4 regions of the Sporosarcina sp. P3 genome follow, and region 1 is predicted to be linked to each of the others. Evidence: riboswitches for the same ligand, from Rfam matches in the RefSeq annotation. Region 1 holds a riboswitch; each other region holds the start of a gene.
What was found. A riboswitch is a leader RNA that binds a small molecule or an ion and turns the genes downstream of it on or off. The one in region 1 is predicted to bind S-adenosylmethionine.

Region 1 (6,169 bases):
AGTGATTCACGTCATGCATGAAGTAGGACAGAACATGCCAGAGTCACTGCGCGAAACTGGAATCGGAGGACTTGCTGGTACGCCTACAGGTCAAAAACTGAAAACCCGAGTATTCGGTAAAGAAGAAGAACCAAAAGAAAAAAGTACTGGTGCTCCTGCTAAATACCAAAGCGCCTATGAAATCATCGGCCCAGTCATGATCGGCCCATCTAGTTCACATACTGCTGGAGCTGTCCGAATTGGAAATGTTGCCCGTCAGCTATTGAACGAACAACCTATACATGCGAAGTTTTCCTTAATGGGTTCATTCGCCACTACTTATCAAGGACACGGTACCGATTTGGCGCTTCTGGCTGGCGTCATGGGGTACAATACGACAGATGAAAGAATACCGAACGCGATAGAACTTGCGACCGAAACAGGACTAGAATATGAATTTACAAATCGTGTACTTGGCAGCTATCATCCAAATACTGTGCTCGTCGAATTAACAGGACCAACGAACAAAATAAAAGTTCTCGCCAGTTCACTTGGAGGAGGTAAAATCGAAGTGCAGGAACTCGATGATTATCCGTTAAAATTCTCTGGCGAACGTCCGGCACTCTTGATCCGCCATACCGATCAAAAGGGTGTTATTGCAGATCTTTTAGGTATTCTCTCAAGAAAAGGCATGAATATTGCGCGTATGGCGAATGAACGTTTTGCAATAGACGGTCCTGCTATTACGATTTGCGAAATCGATGGCTCTGTAGACGAAGAAATGCTTACAGAATTAAAGCGCGACGTGCCAATTATTGATGATATTGTATTAGTAGAGACAGATTAACGTACAATAAAACACCAAACTTGAAGACGCTTTCTATCGTCTTCGAGTTTGGTGCTTTTTGTCATGCCATTATTCAATTGAATATTACTTTTCCATCCAAGCTGGTTTACCAAATCCTTTAAACTCGGATTCAATTACTTCTAAAAACTGCTCAGATTCAACTACTTCAATAATATCTTTCGCAAATTGCTTGTCTACATTTTCTGTTTTCACAGCTACCACATTACGGAACCGATCGGGCATATCTTCTAAAGCCAGTGCTTCTAACAAATCCATATTTGCTGCAATGGCGAAGTTTCCAGGTACCGCAGCTAAATCAGCCCCCTCAACCGAACGAGGTAATTGTCCCGCTTCAACCGGCTGAATGACTAAGTTTTTCGGGTTCTCTGTAATATCTTTTTCAGATGCCGTCAATTGATCTATTTCTTCATCCATTTTCACTAACCCTGCATCTTCCAATACATATAATGTTCTCGCAGCGTTCACTGGATCATTCGGAATAGTGATGGTGGATCCATCTTCAATCTCTTCAAGAGACTTATATTTATTTGAATAGATACCTAAAGGTGCTGTCGGCACGATAATCAACTCAGAGAGTTCCATATTGTTTTCTTTCTCGAAGTTTTCTAAGTACGTAATGTTTTGGAATAAGTTCGCATCTATATCTCCACTGTCTAATGAAATATTCGGCTGAATATAGTCACTGAATTCTGTGATCTCAACCGTATATCCTTTTTCTTCAAGTCCCGGTTGAATTGCTTTTTTCAGCATATCACTATAAGGTCCCGCTGTTGCACCAAAACGAAGATTTTTATCATCATCCGATTTTTCAGTGGACTTTTCTCCTCCACAAGCCGCTAATGTTGCAACCAGTGCAGTAAGAATGAATGCAAGTACTAGTTTCTTCATTAATTCATCTCTCCCCTATTATCTTTTATCTATCATTTTTGAAAAACGATCTCCACCAAATTGAATCAACTGCACGAGCACTATTAAAATGGCGACAGTGACTAGCATAATACTGTCATCATATCGGTAATAGCCAAAACGAATTGCCAAGTCTCCAATTCCGCCTCCGCCAACAAATCCAGCCATTGCTGAATAGGCAACTAAGTTGATTAATGTCAGTGTAAGTCCTTGGATAATACTAGACTTTGATTCAGGTAATAACACATTCCAAATAATCATCCATGGCGACGCACCCGTTGCAATTGCTGCCTCTATAACTCCTTTGTCTATTTCACGCATTGATGTTTCAACGATCCTTGCAAAGAAAGGTATAGCTGCAACGGAAAGCGATACACTTGCTGCTGCTGGCCCTATCGTGCTTCCAACAATCAGTTTCGTCAAAGGTATCAGGGCTACAAGTAATATGATGAATGGAATGGATCGAATAATATTAACAAAAAATCCAACTACTGAATTAATTGCACGGTTCTCTAAAAATAATCCTTTATCTGTTGTAAATAACAGAACTCCTAATGGCAACCCAATAATCAATGCAATCGTAAGCGATATGCCGATCATATAAAGGGTTTCACCAAATGCTTTCGTAATATCCGGCATGAGTTCCATAATGTGAGATAGATCAAACATGTTGTCGGATCACCTCCACTTGTGCATTTTGTTTGCGTATGTATGCAATTGCTTGCTCTACTTCTTCACGCTCACCTTGCAATTCCATTAAGAAAATTCCAAGTGCTCGTTCTTGAATATATTCAATAGACCCGTGCAAGAAGTTTCCTTTGACTCTATACTTCTGCATCGTATCGGAAATCACACCCTCCATCGCTACTTCACCTTTAAATGTGATCTTGATCAGCGTACCAATCAAAGTGGACGTGACAGTTTCAGGTATATCGTAAGACACTACACTGCTAATAAATTCCTTTGTTAAAGGTTGGACTGGATTAGAAAAGATGTCATATACTTGTCCTTCTTCAATTACTTTTCCACTTTGCATAATCGCCATGCGATCACAAATCTCTTTTACTACATTCATCTCATGCGTGATTAACACAATGGTGATATTCAATTCTTTATTGATCTTTTTCAACAATCGTAAAATGGACATCGTTGTGTTAGGGTCCAACGCGGATGTTGCTTCATCACAAAGCAAGACCGATGGATTATTGGCTAGAGCTCTCGCAATACCAACGCGTTGCTTCTGTCCACCACTCAACTGTGCAGGATATACATTGCGTTTATCAGATAGACCCACCATTTCAAGAAGTTCCATTACACGTGTTTCTATTTTATTTGATGGCATTTTTGCTGCCTGTAAAGCAAATGCAATGTTCTCGAAAATCGTCTTTTGGCTAATTAAATAAAAGTGTTGGAAAATCATTCCGATCTTCAAGCGCGCCTGTCGCAGTTGTACCCCTGTTAGTTTCGTTAAATCTACATTATCAATTAAAATTGTGCCGCTCGTTGGTTTTTCCAACAAATTCAAACAGCGAATAAGAGAACTTTTTCCCGCCCCTGAATAACCGACAATACCAAATATTTCTCCAGTCTCGATATCTAGTGAGACATCATCTACACCTTTTACCACTTTTTCTTTTGTCTGATATACTTTAGACAAATGTTGAATTTGGATCATGTTCTCACTTCTTTCTACATTCAAGTAAATAATCATAACTAATAGTCGGTACGAACATCCCTCTTTAAATTAAAAAATTCTTTCATTTTTCTAAATGAAAGAATTACTGAAATATTCTCAGCTTATCTCTCAGATGGAAAACCATGCTGTAGGATTTGGCACCTTCCTTGTTTCATACAAGGGGTTGCTGGACTTCAACGGGCCATTTCCCTCAGTCACTCTTGATAAGAGATTGCTATTAAACTATATGCGTAAAACATATACTAATCTGAATTTACAAAACTGTCAAGGCGAATAATGACAAGTTGGCAGAATACCCGACTTTTTCTATCAAGATTATTTTACTATTGCGCAATATTCACAATCATCTGGAATCAAATAAGCATCCTTCTATTGATAATTCTAGTATGATCTAGGTATACTTAACGAAAATACCCTATTAAAGAAAGAAGGAATAGACTATGGCTTTGTCCAACCGATTACAAAATCTCCCTCCGCATTTCTTTACACTGCTATTAAATAAAATAGAAAAGGCTATGGATGAAGGCAGAGATGTAATTAATCTAGGACGTGGAAATCCTGATCAACCAACACCTCCTCATATTATTAAAGCTTTGCAAGAAGCCGTTGAAGATCCAGCGACCCATGGATACTCTCCATTTAGAGGGACATTTGCTTTAAAACAAGCAGTAGCTGAATACTATCAGCGTGAATACAGTGTCACAATTGATCCCGAAACAGAAGTCGCGGTACTCGGTGGCACGAAAGTAGGTGTCGTGGAACTTCCTTTAGCCATCATGAATGAAGGAGACTTATTATTGCTGCCAGACCCTGGTTATCCTGATTACTTATCAGGTGTGAGCTTAGCGGGTATTCGATACGATACAATGCCGCTACGTAAGGAAAATGAATTTCTACCTGATTATGATCAACTCACAGATGAACAGAAAAAAGATGCGAAATTAATGTACCTAAACTATCCTAGTAATCCAACAGGTGTCACAGCAACACCGGAGTTTTATGAAAAGACTGTAGCTTTTGCCAAAGAAAATCAAATTGCGGTCTTACAAGATTTTGCATACGGTGGCATTGGTTTTGAAGGCAATAAACCAATTAGTTTCTTACAAACTAAAGGAGCAAAAGAAGTCGGTATTGAAATGCTATCTCTTTCCAAAATGTATAATATGGCAGGCTGGCGTGTTGGTTTTGCAGTCGGTAACGCTGAAATAATAGAAGCTTTAAATGTATTGCAAGATCATTTATTCACTAGCATTTTCCCAGCAGTGCAACGTGCCGCAATTGAAGCATTGACAGGCCCACAACAATGCGTTGAGGAGTTAGTTGCGCTCTATGAAGGTCGTCTGACAGTTTTGCTAACGGAATGTGAACGCATCGGTTGGAACGTAACGGCTCCTACTGGCTCATTTTTCGCTTGGCTACCTGTCCCAGAAGGCTTTACAAGCGAAACCTTCGCCGATTTATTACTAGATAAAGCAGATGTCGCTGTATCGCCAGGAAACGGATTTGGCGTTCACGGGGAAGGTTATATTCGTGTCGGATTGCTGGAAAGTGAAGAACGCATGCAAGAAGCGATTCGCCGTATTGAAAAGCTCGGCTTATTTAAGTAAGTTTATGCGATTTGATCATATCTATTATACAAAAAGCCTCCTTACATCCCAGTAATTCTGGGATGTAAGGAGGCTTTTATAAAGTATATTAATCGAGTTCTACAGTATCCAGTAATGTCCGCACTTCATCTGTAGTATTCGTATTCATTAATTCATTTCGAAGTTCAGCGGCTCCGCGGAATCCTTTAACATAAATTTTGAAGAATCGACGTAGCGGTTTAAATAGTCGCGGTTCTAGCTCTGTCGAATATTTATCAAAAAGATCCAGATGTAGACGCAAAAGATCTAGCAACTCTTTATAATCATGCTCTTTCTTCTCTTTCTCAAAGGCAAATGGATTGTTGAAAATGCCGCGTCCAATCATAACCCCATCTACACCGTACTTCTCCACAAGCTCCAGACCCATTTGACGATCGAGAATATCACCATTAATCGTCAACAGCGTATTAGGCGCTATTTCATCGCGAAGCTTCTTGATTTCCGGAATCAATTCCCAATGTGCATTGCCATTACTCATTTCCTTGCGCGTGCGGAGATGGATCGATAAGTTCGCAATGTCTTGTTCCAGTACATGTCGAAGCCATGTATGCCATTCTTCGATATCCGTGTAGCCAAGACGCGTCTTGACACTGACAGGTAATCCGCCAGCTTTTGCAGCCTGAATAATTGCCGCGGCGGTTTCAGGATGGTTAATCAAACCACTACCCTTACCTTTTGTTGCAACGTTCGGGACAGGGCACCCCATATTAATATCCAACCCTTTAAAACCAAGCTCCGCCATCCCAATACTCATCTCGCGGAAATGTTCAGGCTTGTCTCCCCAAATGTGAGCGACGATTGGCTGTTCGTCTTCTGTAAATGCCAAACGTCCGCGCACGCTGAAGATTCCTTCTGGATGACAAAAGCTTTCCGTATTGGTAAATTCCGTAAAGAATACATCTGGACGTGCAGCTTCGCTGACTACGTGGCGAAAAACTACATCCGTTACATCCTCCATTGGTGCTAGTATGAAAAATGGCCGTGGTAGATCACGCCAAAAATTAGTACTCATCGTTACGTTCAAATCCTCTCTTCATAACTTGCACCTGCGTACAAAAATGGTTCGATATATAC
Region 2 (6,169 bases), on a different contig from region 1:
TTGGCATTTTGAATAGCGACAGCAGCCATATTGACATAGGACTGAACTGTTTGAATCTCAAGCTCCGTTAAATTCATTGGTATTCCATAGTCAAACAAGAATACTAGTCCAAATAATTCCGTCTCTACAGTAATAGGTAAAACTAATAAAGATTTTATCTTAAATCCTTCAACTGCTCTTGGATCGGGTCGATGGTCTTTGGATGTATCCGGTATATATATCGTTCTTTTCGTTTCAATTACTTCTTTCGCCAGTAAATCGAAGTCGGTATCAATTACATGCATATCGAGTGTCATACCATTGATCACTTCAGGTTTTCCGACGAACCCCCTAAATGACCCATCTTGTTGTGGCAAATAAATTCCGACCGAATCACATCGGACAATCTCCTCTGATATAGCAGTGACCACGTGATTCAGTACTTCCCTTAACTCTAGCCTCGAATTTATCAACTTTGTTATATTCGCTAGACGAAGATATCTTGTTTGATCTTTCACTATTCATACCTCCTCTTCCACTTAAGTATATTCTTTACTTATAGTGTAGTAGATACCTTCATCTGCATCGAGAAATAACATCTCACTCTATTATTCGACTACATATTCCAAGTGGACTTAAAATAGATGGAATCCAGCTATATTAAATATATAACGAACAGGAATATTTTGTATAAGCACAAAGTAGTGTTCACAACATACTCCTTTAGTTTACAAGTGGTTCCCAAAAAGATACACATTTATATGTTTAGCACTGAACAAGGATATTACTTCGCCTATAAAGTATCCGTGAAGAAGTTTCATCACAATGTTGTGGGGAAATGATAGACTAACTATGTCAAATATTCGAGGTGTAGTATGTTCTTTAATGGATGGGAAACTCTTCTCCGAACGGTTGTAGTCGGTGTTTTAAGCTATATAGGATTGATTGTCATTTTACGTATATCAGGTAAGCGTACGCTTTCGAAGATGAATGCTTTCGACTTCGTTGTGACCGTCGCATTAGGGTCAATCTTAGCCACCATTTTATTAAGTAAAGACGTAGCTCTTTCGGAAGGCTTGACCGCTTTTATTGTTCTGATAGGTATGCAATATCTAGTTGCCTGGTCATCTGTTCGATTCCGAGTTATTAGCAAACTAATTAAATCAGATCCAAAATTATTGTTTTATGAAGGCTGTTTTTTGAAGGAAACAATGGAATCAGAACGTATTTTGGAAGAGGAAATATTCCAAGCAGCACGTTCCAATGGTTTAGGTTCTCTTGATGAGGCGACGGCCGTTATACTAGAAACGGATGGCAGTATTTCTGTCATTCAATCTAAAGATAAAACCTCTCTTTCTACTCTCTCCAACCTTAAAAAAGATAGTAGGTAAAGAGCATTCGTTTAACGTTCATGATTGTTTTCACCGGTACTTACTATCAAATGAACTTCGATGATGTACACATTAATTGATTAGATAGTTATAAGAGGAACTTACTAAAAAGATGAGTTCTTCATCAAGAAGTAAAAAGCAGTTACCGTGCACATGAAAAAGTACTGTGGACTATGCTTTCATAAATATTAAAGTAGTGTCGTCTTTTGAATTCAGAGTTGAATGGAACACGAGTACTTTGTATTAATCTCTACTTCAAATAAAATAAGGGCAGCGTTTTATGCAAACGCTCGCCCATTTTATCATGCCTATTACTTTCTCCAGTGCTTGGCAATGAATTCATCACGCCCTGAACGTGTACGGTTGTCTGAGTAATGTTCCTTTTCTTTTATGTAATAGTCTTGATGGTATTCTTCTGCCCGATAGAAAGTTTCTGCAGGGCGGATTGTTGTAACGATAGGCTTTGTAAAAATGCCACTTGCAGCTAGATCAGCTTTCGATTTCTCGGCAATTTTCCGTTGCGCATCTGTGTAATAAAAAATGGCGGTTGTGTAAGATGAGCCGCGGTCGTGAAATTGACCTTCTGCGTCTGTCGGATCGATTTGTTGCCAGAAGACTTCGAGCAATTTCTCGTATGGGAATAAGGCAGGATCAAAAGTAATTTCAACCACTTCAACATGACCGGATGTACCTTTTTTCACATCTTCATACGTCGGATTATCCAGGTGCCCGCCCATATACCCTGATACGATATCTTGGACGCCTGGCCATTCTTTAAACGGTTTCACCATGCACCAGAAGCATCCGCCTGCAAATGCCGCTTTTTCAAAATTCTTTTCAACCATTGCTAACATCCCCTTTTTATATATGCGCGTGTTCAAAATCACTCACTTAGTAGACCGGTACCCAACCTCCTCCAAAATGAACAATGTATCTACTCTTTTGAAGAAAGTTGGCAACCATCCAAACAATTCTTTAACTTCTTATTGATTGGACATCTCTTGTACCATACTACCGTTTTTTCTCACGTTTCATCTAGTAATAACAAGTATTTATTAGAATTAGCTTCATATCCTATCATCTAGGTAAAAGACATCTTATTTCTTAATTGATTGTGATCATTTCATCTATCTATAACTTTGTCAATCACCACCTAGCACAAACATTTTCACGTGGTAACTAGCAAAGTTTCCTCCTGTACCTTCCCACTCTCTTCTTCCGGTATACGAATAAATTTAACAATAATCGCACTCACTAAGTAAAGTGCACTAAAAATCCACACAACCCCTTCTGGTCCAACAAGCCCGATAAACGCTAAGGCAATCGCTGGCGCTACGAATGTCGATAGACCCGCGGAAAAATTCAACACGGACATCGCTGCGCCTTTATCTTCGCCTGCAACAGAAGGTACTAGTGCGCCAATCGGAACGTAACCTGCTACTAAACCTCCCCAAATGAATCCAACAATACTCGTCATCACAATGCTACCATTTGTAATGACCGGTATATAAAACAATAGTGGCGTGAATATCGCACAACCGACTCCACCAAACCAAATGATTGTGTTTTTCCAACCAAATTTATCTCCAATGAAGCCGAAGACTAAATTAAAAATGATATTTCCTAAGAAAAATGTTCCCCACAACTGCAGCCAAGCTGTTGTTTCAATACCATGTTGCGCCATATGCATGGGTAAGAACACCGGGAATCCATAAACACTTAAGCTATTGATCACGCGAACAACCCCACCTGCGGCAACCCTCGGGTTCGACTTCAAAATCGTGATCCCTTTCAGTAATTCTTTGACTGCTTCTTTTTTATTGGCAAGTTTTTTCTTTTCAAACTTGTCTTTATTAATCACTAAAGCTAAAACAGCACCAAGACATACCCAGAAAATTGATGTCCACATCGTATTGATATAACCGAGATGTTGGATTGCAAAACTTGAATACCAAGCGCCAAGCACCATCATTCCCGCACAAAAAACGAACCAGAACCAACCAACGGCTGAACTCAATTTACTTTGTGGTGTCTTATAAATAACCCATGTTAAAAAAGAATAAGCAAATAGCGGATAGCCAAAACCTTTTATGAAATAGGTCAAAAGCATAACCGGATAATTCATCGTTGAAAAACCATATGTAATAAACCCTGCCGTACCGATAATATAGACGGCTAAGCCGATTGCCATTGTACGTTTAGGACCAAATACATCTACGCAGACACCCGAAAACCAAGAAGATAGTGCAATTGAGATACCATAAACTGTGAATATAGCAGCTGATTGTTGAATGGTTAATCCACTTTCAATTAAGAAAGGACTTAACCACCCCGCTTCAATCCCATCTCCCATCATGAACAACATAACACCGAAGAAACCCCATCCTAAGTTTTTTGTTATTCCTATTTTCTCCAACATATCCACACTCTCCATTCCTGCTGATGTATTTTATATTATTTTAATAAAATAAAAAGACCTTCCTGTAAAAACAGAAAGAGTCTTTGGCAATCATCGCTCACGCAATATAAATATGCTTTGCTCTTTCTATCTCTCAAGCTACGCTTGCTGGATTTGGCACAATTATGTTGCCGAAGTTTCATAGGGCCAGTCCCTCAACTTCTCTCGATAGAAAATAATATATAATTGATAGAATTTTATTAAAACTAAACCAATGAAATTACTGTACATAATAATTGATATAAAGTCAACAGGTTATCGGAACTTTCTAAATTTACAGTCTGTAATATGGTATACTACCTACTATAAACTACTTGTTTAAGTCGATTTACATTTCAACACACGCTTTCTTTTACATTTAATAGAAGTTCTCTGTTTTAATAATTAATGGACTAGGAAACTTCAAAGTGAACTTGAAATGGTAAAATTATTTCGCTGGAAAGGATTTTTGTAATGCAATCGTATATTGATGTAAAAAATGGTATCGTTCCTTCGGTTTGTTCTCTTGATTGTCCAGACCAATGTGGATTGCTGATTCATAAAGAAGACGGGAAAATCGTTAAAATTGAAGGTGATCCTGAACATCCAGTCACAAAAGGAAGTATATGCAACAAAGTTCGGCATATGGCTGAACGGATTTATGATAAAAATCGGTTGACTACCCCTCTGAAACGCATTGGAAAAAAAGGCGATGGACAATTCGTTCCAATCAGTTGGGAAGAAGCCATTACAACTATCACAAATGAATGGAAAAAAATAATAACTGAAGAAGGTCCAGAAGCGATTCTTCCTTATAGCTTCTATGCAAATATGGGAAAACTCAGTTCTAAAGGGATGGATCGTCGTTTCTTCAACCGTCTTGGTTCGAGTCAACTGGACCGGACGATTTGCTCAGTTGCTGGCGAAGCCGGTTACAATTACACGATGGGCGGGCGTTATGGAACGGATCCAGAAGAGATGACGGAAACGAAACTATTTATATTCTGGGGCATCAATGCTGTCAGCACCAATATGCACCAAACTATGATCGCGCAAAAGGCGAAAAAAAATGGTGCGAAAACTATTGTCATTGACGTCCATAAAAACCAAACCGGTCGCATGGCGGATTGGTTCATTCCTATTTTACCTGGAACTGACGGAGCGCTTGCTCTTGGAATCATGCATGTTCTTTATAAAGAAAAACTAGTTCATCAAGAATTTTTAGAAAAGTATACAATCGGCCATGAAGCGCTCGGTGAACATGTGAAGTACTACAATCCACAAATGGTTTCCACCATTACAGGCGTGCCCGAAGAAGATATTTATAAATTGGCACGGATGTATGGGGATATTTCTCCTTCCATGATTCGCATCGGCAATGGGTTGCAGCATCATGATAATGGTGGCATGATAGTTCGAACCATCTCTTGCTTGCCTGCTTTGACAGGTCAGTGGGAATTAAAGGGTGGAGGTGCGGTCAAATCAAATTCCGACTATTTGACGCATAATATTGCTGCACTGGAACGGCCTGAACTTCAGAAAAAGCCTACGCGTAAATTTAATATGAATTTATTAGGGCAAGCATTACTGAAGGAACAACAACCGATTCGCTCGTTGTATGTCTATAATAGCAACCCCGCTGTTGTCGCACCGGATGCCAATAAGGTCCAAGATGGCTTAGCACGCGAGGATTTGTTTACAGTTGTCCATGACTTGTTTTTGACGGATACTGCCTTGTTTGCGGACATTGTACTGCCTGCGACATCCGCTTTTGAAAATACGGACTTTTATGCGTCTTTCTGGCATCACTACATCCATTTACAAGAACCTGTCATCGAAACATACGGGGACAGTAAATCCAACCCAGACGTTTTCAGGTTGTTGGCTCAAGCAATGGATTTTGACGAGCAACCCTTCCAGGACGAGGATGCCGAAATGATCGACCAAGCATTAAGCGATTTGTCCAATCCTCACTTATCCGAAGTATCGTATGCTGCATTAAAGGAGCAACGCTATATAAAAGCGAGTGGGACAGGCGATCTATTGAACCATTTAAAAACGCCGAGCGGAAAAATTGAGTTGTATTCAGAACAAATGAAAGCAGCAGGATTACCAGCCCTGCCTACGTATATTCCGATTGTTCAAGATTCCGATTATCCTTTACTGTATGTGCCTGCAATTAACCATAACTTTATGAACACGATTTTTTCGAACAATGAAAAACATATCCAACTTGAAAAAGCACCTAGATTGTTCATCAATCAGCACGACGCAGAAAGCCGAGGAATTGCAGATAAATCGACTGTTCGTATATGGAACGAGCGCGGAGAATGTATATTTACTGTCTCTGTCGGTGAGCAAG
Region 3 (6,169 bases), on a different contig from region 1:
GAACAACATATTAAAAGTGGCCCCTAAACGAACGAACCAATGCGCGAACCCTTCGTGGATCATCGGCAATAGCAAGCCAAGCCCGATCGCTAACCCAATGGCGATCAAAATTCGCCAAATGAGCCCTAATTTAAACTTCACAATACGTCCTCCTCAAATACACATATGTACTACTCAAACAAAATTAACTTTATCACAAGTCGAAAGAATAAAGAAGATTTTGTTTGGATTTTATTGATATTTTTCTTGTGTTGTTGGTGGGTTGGGTGGGGGTTGAGCGGTTGGCGGGGTGGATTGAGCGGTTGGCCCGGTGGATTGAGCGGTTCGCGCAACACATAGAGCGGATAAACGACAACATTGAGCGGATAGCCTAGCTTATTGAGCGAGTTGCACAACTTCATAAGGGTGGACATCCCAACGCGCTCCACACGCTGTAATGAGCACATAGCCAAGCGTGTAGAGCGGTTATCATGTGGTATTGAGCGGATAGCCCGGCATATTGAGCGGTTCACGCAACGCATAGAGCGAGTAAACAACAACTTTGAGCGGGTAGCCTAGCTTATTGAGCGAGCTGTGCCACTTCATAAGGGCGGACACCCCAACGCGCTCCACACGCTGTAATAAGCGCATAGCCAAGCGTGTTGAGCGGTTATCGTGTGGTATTGAGCGGATAGCCCGGCACATTGAGCGGTTCTCCCGCGGTATTGAGCGGCTCACGTACCCCATAGAGCGCATAGCGCAATACATTGAGCACTCCACGCGCCACATAGAGCGGATAGCCCACAACATAGAGCTTTCCACCCACCGTTCAACCAAATAAAAAAAGCCGGCAGCTACAATCGCTACCGACCCTTACCTTATTATTGTACAGGAACAACGGATCCAGACCATTCATTCAAGATGAATTCTTGAATTTGCTCTGAAGTCAGTACTTCTACCAATGCTTGGATTGCATCGCTGTCTTCGTTACCGCTCTTCACCGCAATTACGTTAACATATGGAGACTCTTTATCTTCCAATGCGATGGAATCTTCCATTGGATTCAAGCCTGCATCGATAGCGTAGTTGGAGTTGATCAACAATGCGTCGCCTTCGTCGTTGTTATACAACTGAGGCATTAATGCCGCTTCGTAGTTTGCGTCAAATTCTAAGTTCTTTGGATTTTCTACGATGTCGTCTACTTCAGCTTTCACTTTTTCTACGTCGTCAGCTAACTTGATCAATCCTTTTTCTTCAAGCATAGCAAGTACGCGGCCATGATCGGCAACCGAGTTACTGATTAAGATCGTTGCACCGTCTGGTAGATCTTCCAATGAATCATATTTCTTAGAGTACACACCGATTGGCTCGATGTGAATAGCGCCTGCATTGACGAAGTCATAACCGAAATCAGCTATTTGGCTCTCTAAATACGGAATGTGTTGGAAATAGTTCGCGTCAATTGTCCCTTCGGCCAAATCTTTGTTTGGCAATACGTAGTCTGTGTAACTCTCTATTGTTAAATCATAGCCTTTTGCTGCTAATAATGGCTTAGCCTCTTCCAAAATTACTGCATGCGGTGTATTAGACGCGCCGACTATCAGTGACGTTTTCTCGCCTTTTTCTGCATCATCTACATCGGGTGCCCCATTATCCTTACTACCTTCGTCTTTTGTTCCGCAGGCTGCCAGTGCAAGCACTAATACAGCAGCGAATAGACCGAATAAAAACTTCTTCATATCCACATTTCTCCCTCTCCATGATGGAATGTTTTATGGTTAACAGGTTCCCCTGAAAATCCTATTATCGCTTGTCCAAACGTTTTACAATGAAATCACCTATAAACTGAATGATAAACACGATGACTAGTACTAATATTGTCGCCATCATTGTGACATCTCCACGGTTACGCTGAAACCCTTCGAGATAGGCAAGCGTACCGAGTCCTCCAGCACCGATGACCCCGGCCATCGCTGTGTAGCCGACGAGTGCAATCGACGTCACGGTAATACCAGACACGAGGGCTGGCATGGATTCTGGTAACAATACTTTGAAAATGATCGTAGATGTTTTGGCACCCATTGAACGCGCTGCTTCGATCACTCCTTTATCGATTTCCTGCAATGCAATGAGCACCATGCGGCCGTAAAACGGAGCGGCACCAATGATCAATGCTGGCAACGCGGCATTCGGCCCACGCATGCTTCCTATCAATAAATTCGTCAAAGGTAACAATAAAATAATCAAAATAATAAAGGGAATTGATCGGAATATATTTACGAAAGCGCCTGTAAAGATATTCGTGATTTTATTCGCCCATAACTGACCAGGATTTGTTAAAAACAATAACAGACCGAGTGCAATACCAAAAATAAACGTGAAGACCGTTGAGTAGGCAGACATATAAAGCGTCTCGCCTGTTGCTTGCCACATTTTATCCCAATTAACGTTCGGGAACCATTGTTCAATCATGGATCAGCACCTCCGTCTTCACTTCATTGGCATCTAGGAAAGCAATGGCTTCCTCTATGACTGCCACGTCACCTACTAATTGCAAGACAAGTGTGCCGTATGCGCCATCACGCGTCGTTGAAATATTCCCTTGTACGATGTTGACATCGATTGGGAATGTACGAATCAATTCGGCAAGCACCGGCTGCTCTGTACGTTCACCAATGAAAGCTAGCTTGATCAACTTGCCATGCGGTGACTCTTCCTGTAAATGCGCCATTGCGGTGTCGGTATCGCCGGTATCGGTCACCTGCGAAATGAAACGCTTCGTAATATCCGCTTGAGGGGATTGGAAGACATCCAGTACATTGCCTGCTTCCACAACTTGCCCTGCTTCCATGACCGCCACACGATGACAGATCTTGCGAATGACGTGCATTTCATGCGTAATCAACACGATCGTTAGACCGAGACGTTCATTGATGTCCGTCAATAAATCCAAAATTGCATTCGTCGTCTCAGGATCGAGCGCGGACGTTGCTTCATCACAAAGTAATACTTCTGGATCATTTGCAAGCGCGCGAGCAATGCCGACACGTTGCTTCTGGCCGCCTGATAACTGCGATGGGTACGCATGTTCACGGCCTGTCAATCCAACGAGGTCAATTAACTCTTTCACTTTTTGCTTCCGCGCCGATTTCTTTACGCCAGCAATTTCAAGAGGAAACATAATATTTTCTTCTACTGTTCTTGACCATAGTAAGTTAAAGTGCTGGAAGATCATACTGATTTTCTGACGCGCATCACGAAGGCCAGCACCTTTTAGCGTTGTCATTTCTTGACCATGAATCATAATACTGCCGGATGTAGGTGTTTCAAGTCCATTTAATAGTCGAATCAATGTACTTTTCCCTGCTCCACTGTACCCGATGACGCCGAAAATCTCTCCTTCTTCGATGGTCAATGTCACGTCATCTACCGCGACAATTTCTGAACGGTTCAATTGGAATCTTTTTTGAACGTTTGTTAGTTGAATCATTTTCCGCACCACCTTTAGTAAGTCTTTTGGAAAGCAACACGGCGCTTTCCGCTTTTGTTTCATCTAGCTGCAGATGCCAGCTCCTCGGGTCGTTTCAGACTTGCCAAAAAGGCAAAGTACGCCTTTGTGACAAGTCTTCCAACGCCTGTCGGAGCTAAACGGCATCTTCCGCTTTTGTTTCATCCAGCTACAAGCGCCAGGCTCTCGGGTCGTTTCAGACTTGCCAAAAAGACAAAGTACGCCTTTGTGGTAAGTCTTCCAACACCTGTCGAGCCTACACGGCGCTTTCCGCTTTTGTTAATAAAAAAAGCCTTCCTGCAGACAAGCAGAAAGGCCGAACGTATGTAGTTATGTACGTTACCATTTCTCTCATCTATCAAAGCATTGCGCTTTGAGTGAATTGGCACCATTTCACAAATGTGACGGTTGCCGGGCTTCATAGGGCACTTCCCTCCACCGCTCTTTATAAGAGTTACGTATTCAATTGATTAACTACTTATACCATACTTTGATTTCTATTGTCAACTGAGTTTCTCTAGTAGGTACGGGACGGATTGAAAGGCGTAAATCTTTTCTAAAGGCTGTCCTTTGCGCTGAATGAGTAAACAAGGGACGCTTTCCACCTCATATTCTATTGCGATTTCCTGCACGTAATTCAAGTCCGCCTTGCCAATTGGTAATTGCGGACACATCGTCTCGATCACCGTGAGCATTTTTGATGCAACTGCACACGTCCCGCACATGGGTGTATATAAATAAAAAGCGGCTACTTGCTCTGCCGCCTGTGCGCGTTGCCAGTCTTCGATTGTCCAATTATTCATGTGGTCCACCTGCCAAGTATTTGGAATGTACTTTAAAATTGGCAGCAGCTAAGATGCTAGCCAATAGTTTAACAGGAGTCGTTTCTACTTCGCGATAGAGACGATCTGTATATAAATGTTGCGCTTCTGGATACAGTTGTTTGAACAGCTTACGAATAGACTCACCTGACGCGTCCGCATCCATAAAGACGAATAAGTCTTGCTGCTCGTACGGTTCAAGCAGTTCTTCAATATGATACGCACTGATGGTGCCATTCGTACAAAGAATCTCTACAGGCTCTGCCAGGATCGGCACTAACCGTTTACGATCCTGTCCGCCTTCTACAATGAGAACTTTCGGGTCCATCCTGTTTCCTCCTAGCGTGTAAAAAAAGCGCTTGGACGTTCCAGCGCTTTTTCTTTTAGTCTATTATTCAGCTGTCATTTCTTCGTACTGCTCAGCTGTCATTAATTCATCTAGTTCAGCTTTATTATCGATTTCAACTACTACCATCCATGCACCTTCGTATGGAGACTCGTTAACCAATTCTGGGCTATCTTCAAGGTTTTCGTTCACTTCTACAACTTTACCAGTAAGTGGAGCGTACAATTCAGATACCGTTTTCACTGATTCAACGCTTCCAAAAGGCTCGTCTGATTTCAATTGATCGCCCACTTGTGGGAGTTCAACGAATACGATATCCCCTAGTTCAGACTGTGCGAAATGTGTGATTCCGATGCGGTATTTACCGTCTTCTTCTTTTACCCATTCGTGCTCTTCTGAATAACGTAAATCTTTTGGTGTGCTCATGTCGTTACCTCCAAAAATATAATAGTTTGTCTACCTTTAGTTTGCCATAGTTCCCCTGTAAAGACAAGAATCTAAATCACTTCTTCCACGTTTCCATGAATGTTGTTTCATTGAATCCGACAGTCACTTTTTGGTTGTCAGAGACGATTGGGCGTTTGATGAGCATTCCGTCTGAAGCGAGGAGTGCGATCTTTTCATCGTCGGTCATCGTGGGTAGTTGGTCTTTTAAGTTGAGCTCTCGATATTTCTTGCCACTAGTGTTGAAGAACTTTTTCATTTCGAGTCCGGAGTTCGCGATCATGTTGCGAAGTTCGTCTTCGCTTGGAGGTTGTTCAGCGATGTTCTTTTCTTCGAATGAAATCCCTTCGTCCGTAAGCCATTTTTTTGCTTTGCGGCACGTGGTGCATTTGGGATAGCCGTAGTATGTCATAGTCATAATAGTCCATCTCTCCTTTTTTTCAGTATAGCAAATAGTGGGGTGTTGATGCGAACTTGGCGGTGTTTCATTGCGGATAGGTTCTTACGGTGGGAGGCTGGCAAGCTGTTGGGGTTGGGATTGGTGCTTCGGAGGGGTCACTTCATTTCCTGAGGGCTCGCGGTGAGCTGATCCTCTAGGAGTCGCCCCTCCTACGCACAATCCCTAGCAAGCTGAGGGGGTGACAGTTTCTGGTGTGCATTGTATGTGGGATTGTGATCAGCTTTATAAAGAGGCTTGAACTAACCAAGTTTAATGGAAAAACCACTTAGACTCTATCTACAATAGTGGGTCTAGGTACCTTCACTTTAAACGTAGGATTGGAGCGGAAGCTGGGGCGACTCCTGGAGGATCAGCGAGAGCCGTAGCGAAGGACGGCTTTTACTCGCAAAAGCGCAGCGTTAGGAGCATGTGCTTTCATAGATTGCCTTGAGTAAGCCACCCCCTCAGGAAAGCGTCCCCAGCTGGATCTCCAATCCCCTTGCACACTCTATCTATTTAATCACTTCAACGCACTTATCCTTGAACTTCCTATCCAATTCTCTCCTACAAAAAAACGCCCCACATAAGAGGCGTTTTGTCTAAGCTATGATCAAACGATGTACTTCTCTGCT
Region 4 (6,169 bases), on a different contig from region 1:
TTTGAACGTGTCACGAATGTACTTCCTGGCATGTCGGAATGGAATAGCGAGACGGAAAATACAACAGGGGGTATGAATAAATGAGAATCATTCAATCAAGTGAAGTAGCGAAGCGCGTTATGGCGAAAGAATCATTATTCATTTTGGATGTGCGAAATGAAGGCGCATTTGAAGATTGGAAAATTGAAGGGGAGCAAGTGCGCCATTTGAATGTACCGTACTTTGATTTATTGGATGGCATTGAAGATATTGAAGGCCAGTTGCCAAAGGATGAAGAGATCCTAGTTGTCTGTGCAAAAGAAGGCTCGTCCATCATGGTGGCGGAAATCCTGGAAGAAGCAGGATTCTCTGTAGGTTACCTTTTAGGTGGGATGAAAGCGTGGAGCGAGTATCTTGAACCGGTAAAAATTGCCGATTTGAAATCGGGTGGCGAGCTCTATCAATTCGTCCGTCTTGGTAAAGGGTGTCTTTCGTATATGATCATGTCGGGTGGAGAAGCGGCAATCGTAGACGCAACACGTATGACGGATGTGTACGTGGATTTTGCTGCGAAACACGGCGTCAAGATCACAAACGTACTGGATACGCACTTGCACGCTGATCATATTTCGGGTGGTCGTCAGATCGCAGAAGCGGCGGGTGCAACATATTGGTTGCCTCCGAAAGATGCAGAAGAGGCAGTATTTGAATATGCAGCGTTAGAAGGTGATACATGTATTCAGATAGGTGATACGAAAATTGATATTCAAGCACTTTATTCGCCAGGACATACCATTGGTTCGACTTCATTTATCGTCGATGAGAGCTATTTAATGACAGGTGATATTCTGTTTATTGATTCGATTGGACGTCCAGATTTAGCGGGTTTAGCGGAGGATTGGGTAAGTGATTTACGCGAGTCTTTATATAGTCGCTACAAAAAAATATCAGAGGACTTAATCGTCTTGCCAGCTCACTTTATGGTAATAGATGAGTTGAATGAAGATGGTAGCGTGGCAGAGAAGCTTAGCGTATTGTATGAAACAAATCATGGCTTGAATATTCAAGATGAAAAAGAGTTTAGAGAATTAGTTACTGATAACTTGCCACCACAGCCAAACGCTTATCAGGAAATTCGCCAGATGAATATGGGGAAGATCCAGCCTGACGTGGAAACGCAACGCGAGATGGAGATTGGTCCGAATCGCTGTGCGGTACGGTAAATAGTTAGTTAAATGGATAATGAACACTAAAACCCAAATTAAAAGGAGAAGATATATATGAATACAACAACATTTTTAGACGCTAAAGGCTTGGCATGCCCAATGCCGATCGTACGTGCAAAGAAAGCCATGAAAGACTTGCAAGCAGGGGACATTCTTGAAATCCATACAACAGACAAAGGTTCAGTGTCCGATCTGACTGCATGGGCGGCTTCTGGTAATCATGAAATAAAAGATCAACAACAAGAGTCAGATGTCTTTAAATTCTGGATCCAAAAAGGATAAACTAAGGGTAGAGGGAATGGTTATCTCCCTCTTTCATCAGGAAGAAGGGAGAACATCATGACGATTCCATTTATTATTACAATCTTTCTCATTGGCTTCGTTGGCTCATTCCTTTCGGGTATGATGGGAATTGGCGGTGCAATTGTCAAATATCCAATGTTGTTATTTATTCCTGCGTTACTTGGCTTTGCTGCGTTTACACCACATGAAGTATCTGGAATTACTGCAGTTGAAGTGTTTTTTGCATCACTTTCAGGAGTATTCGCGTATAGAAAGAGTAACTTAATATTGAAACCACTTGTCCTCTATATGGGAATCAGTGTATTAGTCGGCAGTGTGATCGGCGGCGCTGGTTCTAGTATGCTAGCAGAAGCGACGGTTAACATCATCTATGGTATTTTAGCCGTTATGGCGGCAATTATGATGTTCATTCCTAAAAAGGGTCTCGACGATCAGCCGATTGATGAAATTACATTTAATCGCTTCATCGCTTCCAGTGCGGCCTTTATCGTCGGTTTGGCAGCTGGAATTGTCGGAGCTGGCGGTGCATTCATTATGGTGCCGATTATGCTCGTGATACTAAAGATACCGACACGCGTTACGATCGCTACGTCCCTTGCAATTACGCTATTGTCATCTGTGGGCTCGGCATCAGGCAAGCTCCTAACAGGTCAAGTACCTTATGGACCGGCGCTCGTCATGATTGTCGCAAGCATCATTGCAGCGCCGATCGGTGTAAAAGTCAGTCGTAAAGTAAACACCAAAGTATTACAAAGCATTCTAGCCATACTCATCATGGCCTCCGCCGTGAAAATCTGGTGGGACATATTCTAACCAAATAGGATCGTCAGCACATCGTTCACTAAACGTGTTGCTGGCGATTTTTTGGTGAAATCATAAGTGGAAACATCAGGGAACTCACTTCAGCACTTGCGGCTGGCTGTCGTTTAGTAAATGAGGGAGTCTTTACATAATGCTATCATTCGAGATCAACAAAACCTTCCTAGTCCAAGCTCTAGACGATAGAAATAACACCGCTTTCTAAAGATTCTATTAATAAACCCTTGCAATAGACTAGGAATAGCCGTATACTATTTTTCAACGATGGAAAACGAATAGACACACTCTTATCAAGAGCGGCGGAGGGATTAGGCCCTGTGATGCCCGGCAACCGGCGAAAGCAAAGGTGCTACTTCCTACAAACTCTCGGCAGTTTGGAAGATAAGGGGGGAATGAGCGAAAGCAGAGCCCTCTTCTTATTATGGAAGATGGGCTTTTTCTATATAGTGAATCACACCCACGTGTTCCTTGTCTAGTCCTAAAGAAAAGATATTCGAGGCGTCTCGGTGTTCCATCAATACATGAAAAAGGGGAATGGATATGACGAATTTACAGCCAGAAACGATACTATTACACGGAGGGCAAAAACCGGATCCGGAAACAGGTTCACGGGCTTTACCGATTCATCGTACGACTTCTTATGTATTCAGAGACACAGAACACGCACAAAATCTATTTGGCTTGAAAGAAGCAGGCAATATCTACACACGAATTACCAACCCGACAGTAGCTGTCTTTGAAGAGCGTGTCGCACAGCTAGAAGGCGGAACGGCAGCAGTTGCATTGTCTTCGGGTATGGCGGCCATTGCATTCTCTATTCTCAATATTGCTGGAACAGGTGATGAAATCGTTGCAGCGAGCAATCTTTACGGAGGTACATACAATTTATTCGCTGTGACATTACCGCGCTATGGCATCACAGTGAAATTTGTTGACGCATCTGATCCGAAAAACTTTGAAGCAGCCATTACGGATAAAACGAAAGCATTGTTTGCAGAAACAATCGGTAACCCGAGCTTGCAAGTCCTTGACGTGGAAGCTATTGCGAACATTGCACATGAAAATGGAATTCCGTTGCTCGTAGACAATACATTCCCTTCTCCTTATGGGTCAAATCCAATCGAATACGGAGCGGATGTAGTCATTCACTCGGCGACGAAATGGATTGGCGGACACGGTACGACTATCGGTGGTGTGGCAGTGGACGCGGGGAAATTCGATTGGACACAAGGTAAGTTCCCTGGCTTTACAGAGCCGGATGAATCATATCATGGCTTACGTTACGGAATCGACACGGCTGCTGCAGCTTTCGCAACGAAACTGCGCGTGCAATTGCTAAGAGACTTTGGCCCATGCCTGTCACCGGACAGTGCATTCAACTTGTTGCAAGGTTTAGAAACACTTCATTTACGTGTACCACGCCATAATGAAAACGCACAAAAAGTCGCGGCATTCCTGCAGGATCATCCAGCAGTTGAATGGGTAACCTATACGGGTCTAGACGATCATCCAACAGCGGAATTGGCCAACAAACATTTAAAAAACGGGTATGGCTCAATTATCGTTTTCGGTATCAAAGGTGGACGCGATGCTGGGAGACAGGTGATCGACAATGTCGAAATTTGGTCTCATGTAGCAAACGTAGGAGATGCCAAGTCATTAATCATACATCCGGCATCTACTACTCATCAGCAGCTGTCTGTGGAAGACTTGAAAAACTCAGGCGTTAGCGAAGAGCTGATCCGCTTGTCAGTAGGGTTGGAGTCAGTAGACGATATGATCGCAGATTTGAAACAAGCAATCGAAAAAGCTGTCAACTAATACAAAAAATGAACACTACGCATGTGCGCAGTGTTCATTTTTTATTTTCGTTTGATTTTTCTTCGCTCTTCCTTTAAAGATTTGAAAAGCGAGGTGATCATCATAATCAGTATGATGGAGAATGGTAAGGCGGCTATGATAATGACGTTTTGAAGTGCATCCAAACCACCAACATATAATAGAATAATCGCGATGGAGGACTGAATGACGCCCCAGACGATTTTCAAGTTATTAGGTGGAGTCAATGAACCATATGACGACTGCATACCTAGTACGAATGTAGCCGAATCCGCTGACGTAATGAAGAATGAAGTAATCAGCAAAATTGCGACAACTGAAATGACGAATGACCAAGGTAATCCACTGAACATCTCAAAAATTGTCAACTCTGTTGCAGTAGAGGCTAAATCGATAATACCTTGCTTTTGTGTTTCAATAGCTGTTGTACCAAACGCTGAGAACCAAATTGCACTCAATACAGTCGGTACGACGAGCACACCGATCATGAATTCGCGAATTGTTCTTCCTTTTGAAACACGGGCAATGAACATACCGACAAATGGTGACCAAGCTATCCACCAAGACCAGTAGAATAGTGTCCAGTCATTCAACCATGAACGATTTTCAGGTGTAAGTGGTGCTGTGCGGAAACTCATACGAATGAGGTTTTCTAAATATCCGCCAATAGAATCAGTGAACATATTGAAAATCAGCAATGTTGGACCGAGTGCAATGATAAAGACCAACAAAGTAAGAGCTAATACCATATTGGTATTGGATAAAATACGAATCCCTTTTCCAAGGCCGCTCCAAGCGGATAGTAAGAATAATACAGTCACGATCGCAATAATAATAAACTGAGACCAGAAACCGATTGGAACACCGAATAAGTAATTCAATCCAGCATTAATCTGGACCGCTCCAAATCCGAGTGACGTGGCGACACCGAAAACAGTAGCGAAAACTGCAAAGACGTCAATTACGGTTCCGAGTTTGCCATCTACGCGATCACCGAAAATCGGGCGAAGTGTGGAGGAGATTAAACCAGGCTGGTTTTTGCGGAACTGGAAGTATGCCAGGGCTAAAGCTGTCATACCATATATAGCCCAAGCGTGGAAGCCCCAATGGAAAAATGTTGAACGCATCGCTTCTTTATACGCTTCTTTTGTTCCAACAGGTGCAGTAGCTGAACTTACCGCATAATGTGAGAGAGGTTCCGCAGCTCCATAGAACACGAGTCCAATTCCCATACCTGCGGAAAATAGCATGGCGAGCCAAGAAAACATGGAAAACTGTGGCCTGTCACTATCTTTCCCCAATCGAATCCTGCCGAGCGGACTGAATATCAAATAGACTGAAATGAAGAATAGCATAGAAACTGTCAGTAAGTAATACCAGCCGAATGAATCTGAAATGAGATTCCTTATATTGAGCGTGATCGCCTCAAAGTGTTCAGGAGCGATTACACCATAACCGACTGCCAATACGACAGCTACTAATGTAATATAAAATGTTGATGAAACTTTTCTCATAGGTCCTCCTTATGTAAATGTAGTTTGTGAAATGAACTAAGTAAATAATCAAAGTCGTAGAATAAAATTGCACACATACACTTTAAAATACCCTTTTAATCATTCGTGTAAACGCTTGGAACATGACAATGTGTTGACAATGTCATCAGAAGTGAAAATAAAAAAGACGAGAAAATTCCTTCTCGTCCAATATGTAAGTTGGTTTCGTAGTGCAATTCATCTACTCGCATAGAATGCTCAGCCCGTACTTGTGACAGTATACATGAAACGTAGGGGTAATTTCCAGCCAGAGGAACGATTTCCTTTCATACAACAAGAACTGTGGCCATGTTATACTATAGAAACAAATGAAATGAGGAGGGAATTTTTCATGCAATATTCACAACCTAAGATGCTACAGCTCGTAAAGCATAGCCCAGAGTTAAACAGACGATTGAAAGAAATTATGAAAGAGCATGAGCTAGAGAAAAGCTTTGCATTGAAAGCACT

Region 2: it holds a riboswitch for S-adenosylmethionine, as region 1 does, so the genes downstream of both, CSV61_RS15515 (MFS transporter) here and CSV61_RS14045 (methionine ABC transporter ATP-binding protein) in region 1, are expected to answer to the same signal.
Region 3: it holds a riboswitch for S-adenosylmethionine, as region 1 does, so the genes downstream of both, CSV61_RS11250 (methionine ABC transporter ATP-binding protein) here and CSV61_RS14045 (methionine ABC transporter ATP-binding protein) in region 1, are expected to answer to the same signal.
Region 4: it holds a riboswitch for S-adenosylmethionine, as region 1 does, so the genes downstream of both, CSV61_RS10450 (O-acetylhomoserine aminocarboxypropyltransferase/cysteine synthase family protein) here and CSV61_RS14045 (methionine ABC transporter ATP-binding protein) in region 1, are expected to answer to the same signal.

Annotation. Positions count from the first base shown of each region.
Region 1 is NZ_PDZE01000013.1:30,562-36,730, reverse strand. Features, by position in the region: gene sdaAA (L-serine ammonia-lyase, iron-sulfur-dependent, subunit alpha) at 1-826, shown strand, start outside; gene CSV61_RS14055 (MetQ/NlpA family ABC transporter substrate-binding protein) at 911-1,735, opposite strand; gene CSV61_RS14050 (methionine ABC transporter permease) at 1,754-2,422, opposite strand; gene CSV61_RS14045 (methionine ABC transporter ATP-binding protein) at 2,415-3,428, opposite strand; SAM riboswitch class I at 3,548-3,659, opposite strand; gene CSV61_RS14040 (pyridoxal phosphate-dependent aminotransferase) at 3,890-5,056, shown strand; gene CSV61_RS14035 (tRNA dihydrouridine synthase) at 5,145-6,107, opposite strand.
Region 2 is NZ_PDZE01000017.1:33,918-40,086, forward strand. Features, by position in the region: gene CSV61_RS15500 (EAL domain-containing protein) at 1-500, opposite strand, end outside; gene CSV61_RS15505 (DUF421 domain-containing protein) at 855-1,370, shown strand; gene msrA (peptide-methionine (S)-S-oxide reductase MsrA) at 1,682-2,215, opposite strand; gene CSV61_RS15515 (MFS transporter) at 2,539-3,789, opposite strand; SAM riboswitch class I at 3,913-4,003, opposite strand; gene CSV61_RS15520 (molybdopterin-dependent oxidoreductase) at 4,282-6,169, shown strand, end outside.
Region 3 is NZ_PDZE01000008.1:51,175-57,343, forward strand. Features, by position in the region: gene CSV61_RS11235 (dicarboxylate/amino acid:cation symporter) at 1-141, opposite strand, end outside; gene CSV61_RS11240 (MetQ/NlpA family ABC transporter substrate-binding protein) at 861-1,718, opposite strand; gene CSV61_RS11245 (methionine ABC transporter permease) at 1,783-2,451, opposite strand; gene CSV61_RS11250 (methionine ABC transporter ATP-binding protein) at 2,444-3,469, opposite strand; SAM riboswitch class I at 3,836-3,941, opposite strand; gene CSV61_RS11255 (thioredoxin family protein) at 3,991-4,290, opposite strand; gene CSV61_RS11260 (toprim domain-containing protein) at 4,283-4,636, opposite strand; gene gcvH (glycine cleavage system protein GcvH) at 4,700-5,080, opposite strand; gene CSV61_RS11270 (arsenate reductase family protein) at 5,157-5,516, opposite strand; gene CSV61_RS11275 (acyl-CoA dehydrogenase family protein) at 6,148-6,169, opposite strand, start outside.
Region 4 is NZ_PDZE01000007.1:93,527-99,695, reverse strand. Features, by position in the region: gene CSV61_RS10470 (sulfurtransferase TusA family protein) at 1-84, shown strand, start outside; gene CSV61_RS10465 (MBL fold metallo-hydrolase) at 81-1,202, shown strand; gene CSV61_RS10460 (sulfurtransferase TusA family protein) at 1,260-1,487, shown strand; gene CSV61_RS10455 (sulfite exporter TauE/SafE family protein) at 1,545-2,321, shown strand; SAM riboswitch class I at 2,612-2,715, shown strand; gene CSV61_RS10450 (O-acetylhomoserine aminocarboxypropyltransferase/cysteine synthase family protein) at 2,868-4,148, shown strand; gene CSV61_RS10445 (glycine betaine uptake BCCT transporter) at 4,190-5,680, opposite strand; gene CSV61_RS16935 (hypothetical protein) at 6,051-6,169, shown strand, end outside.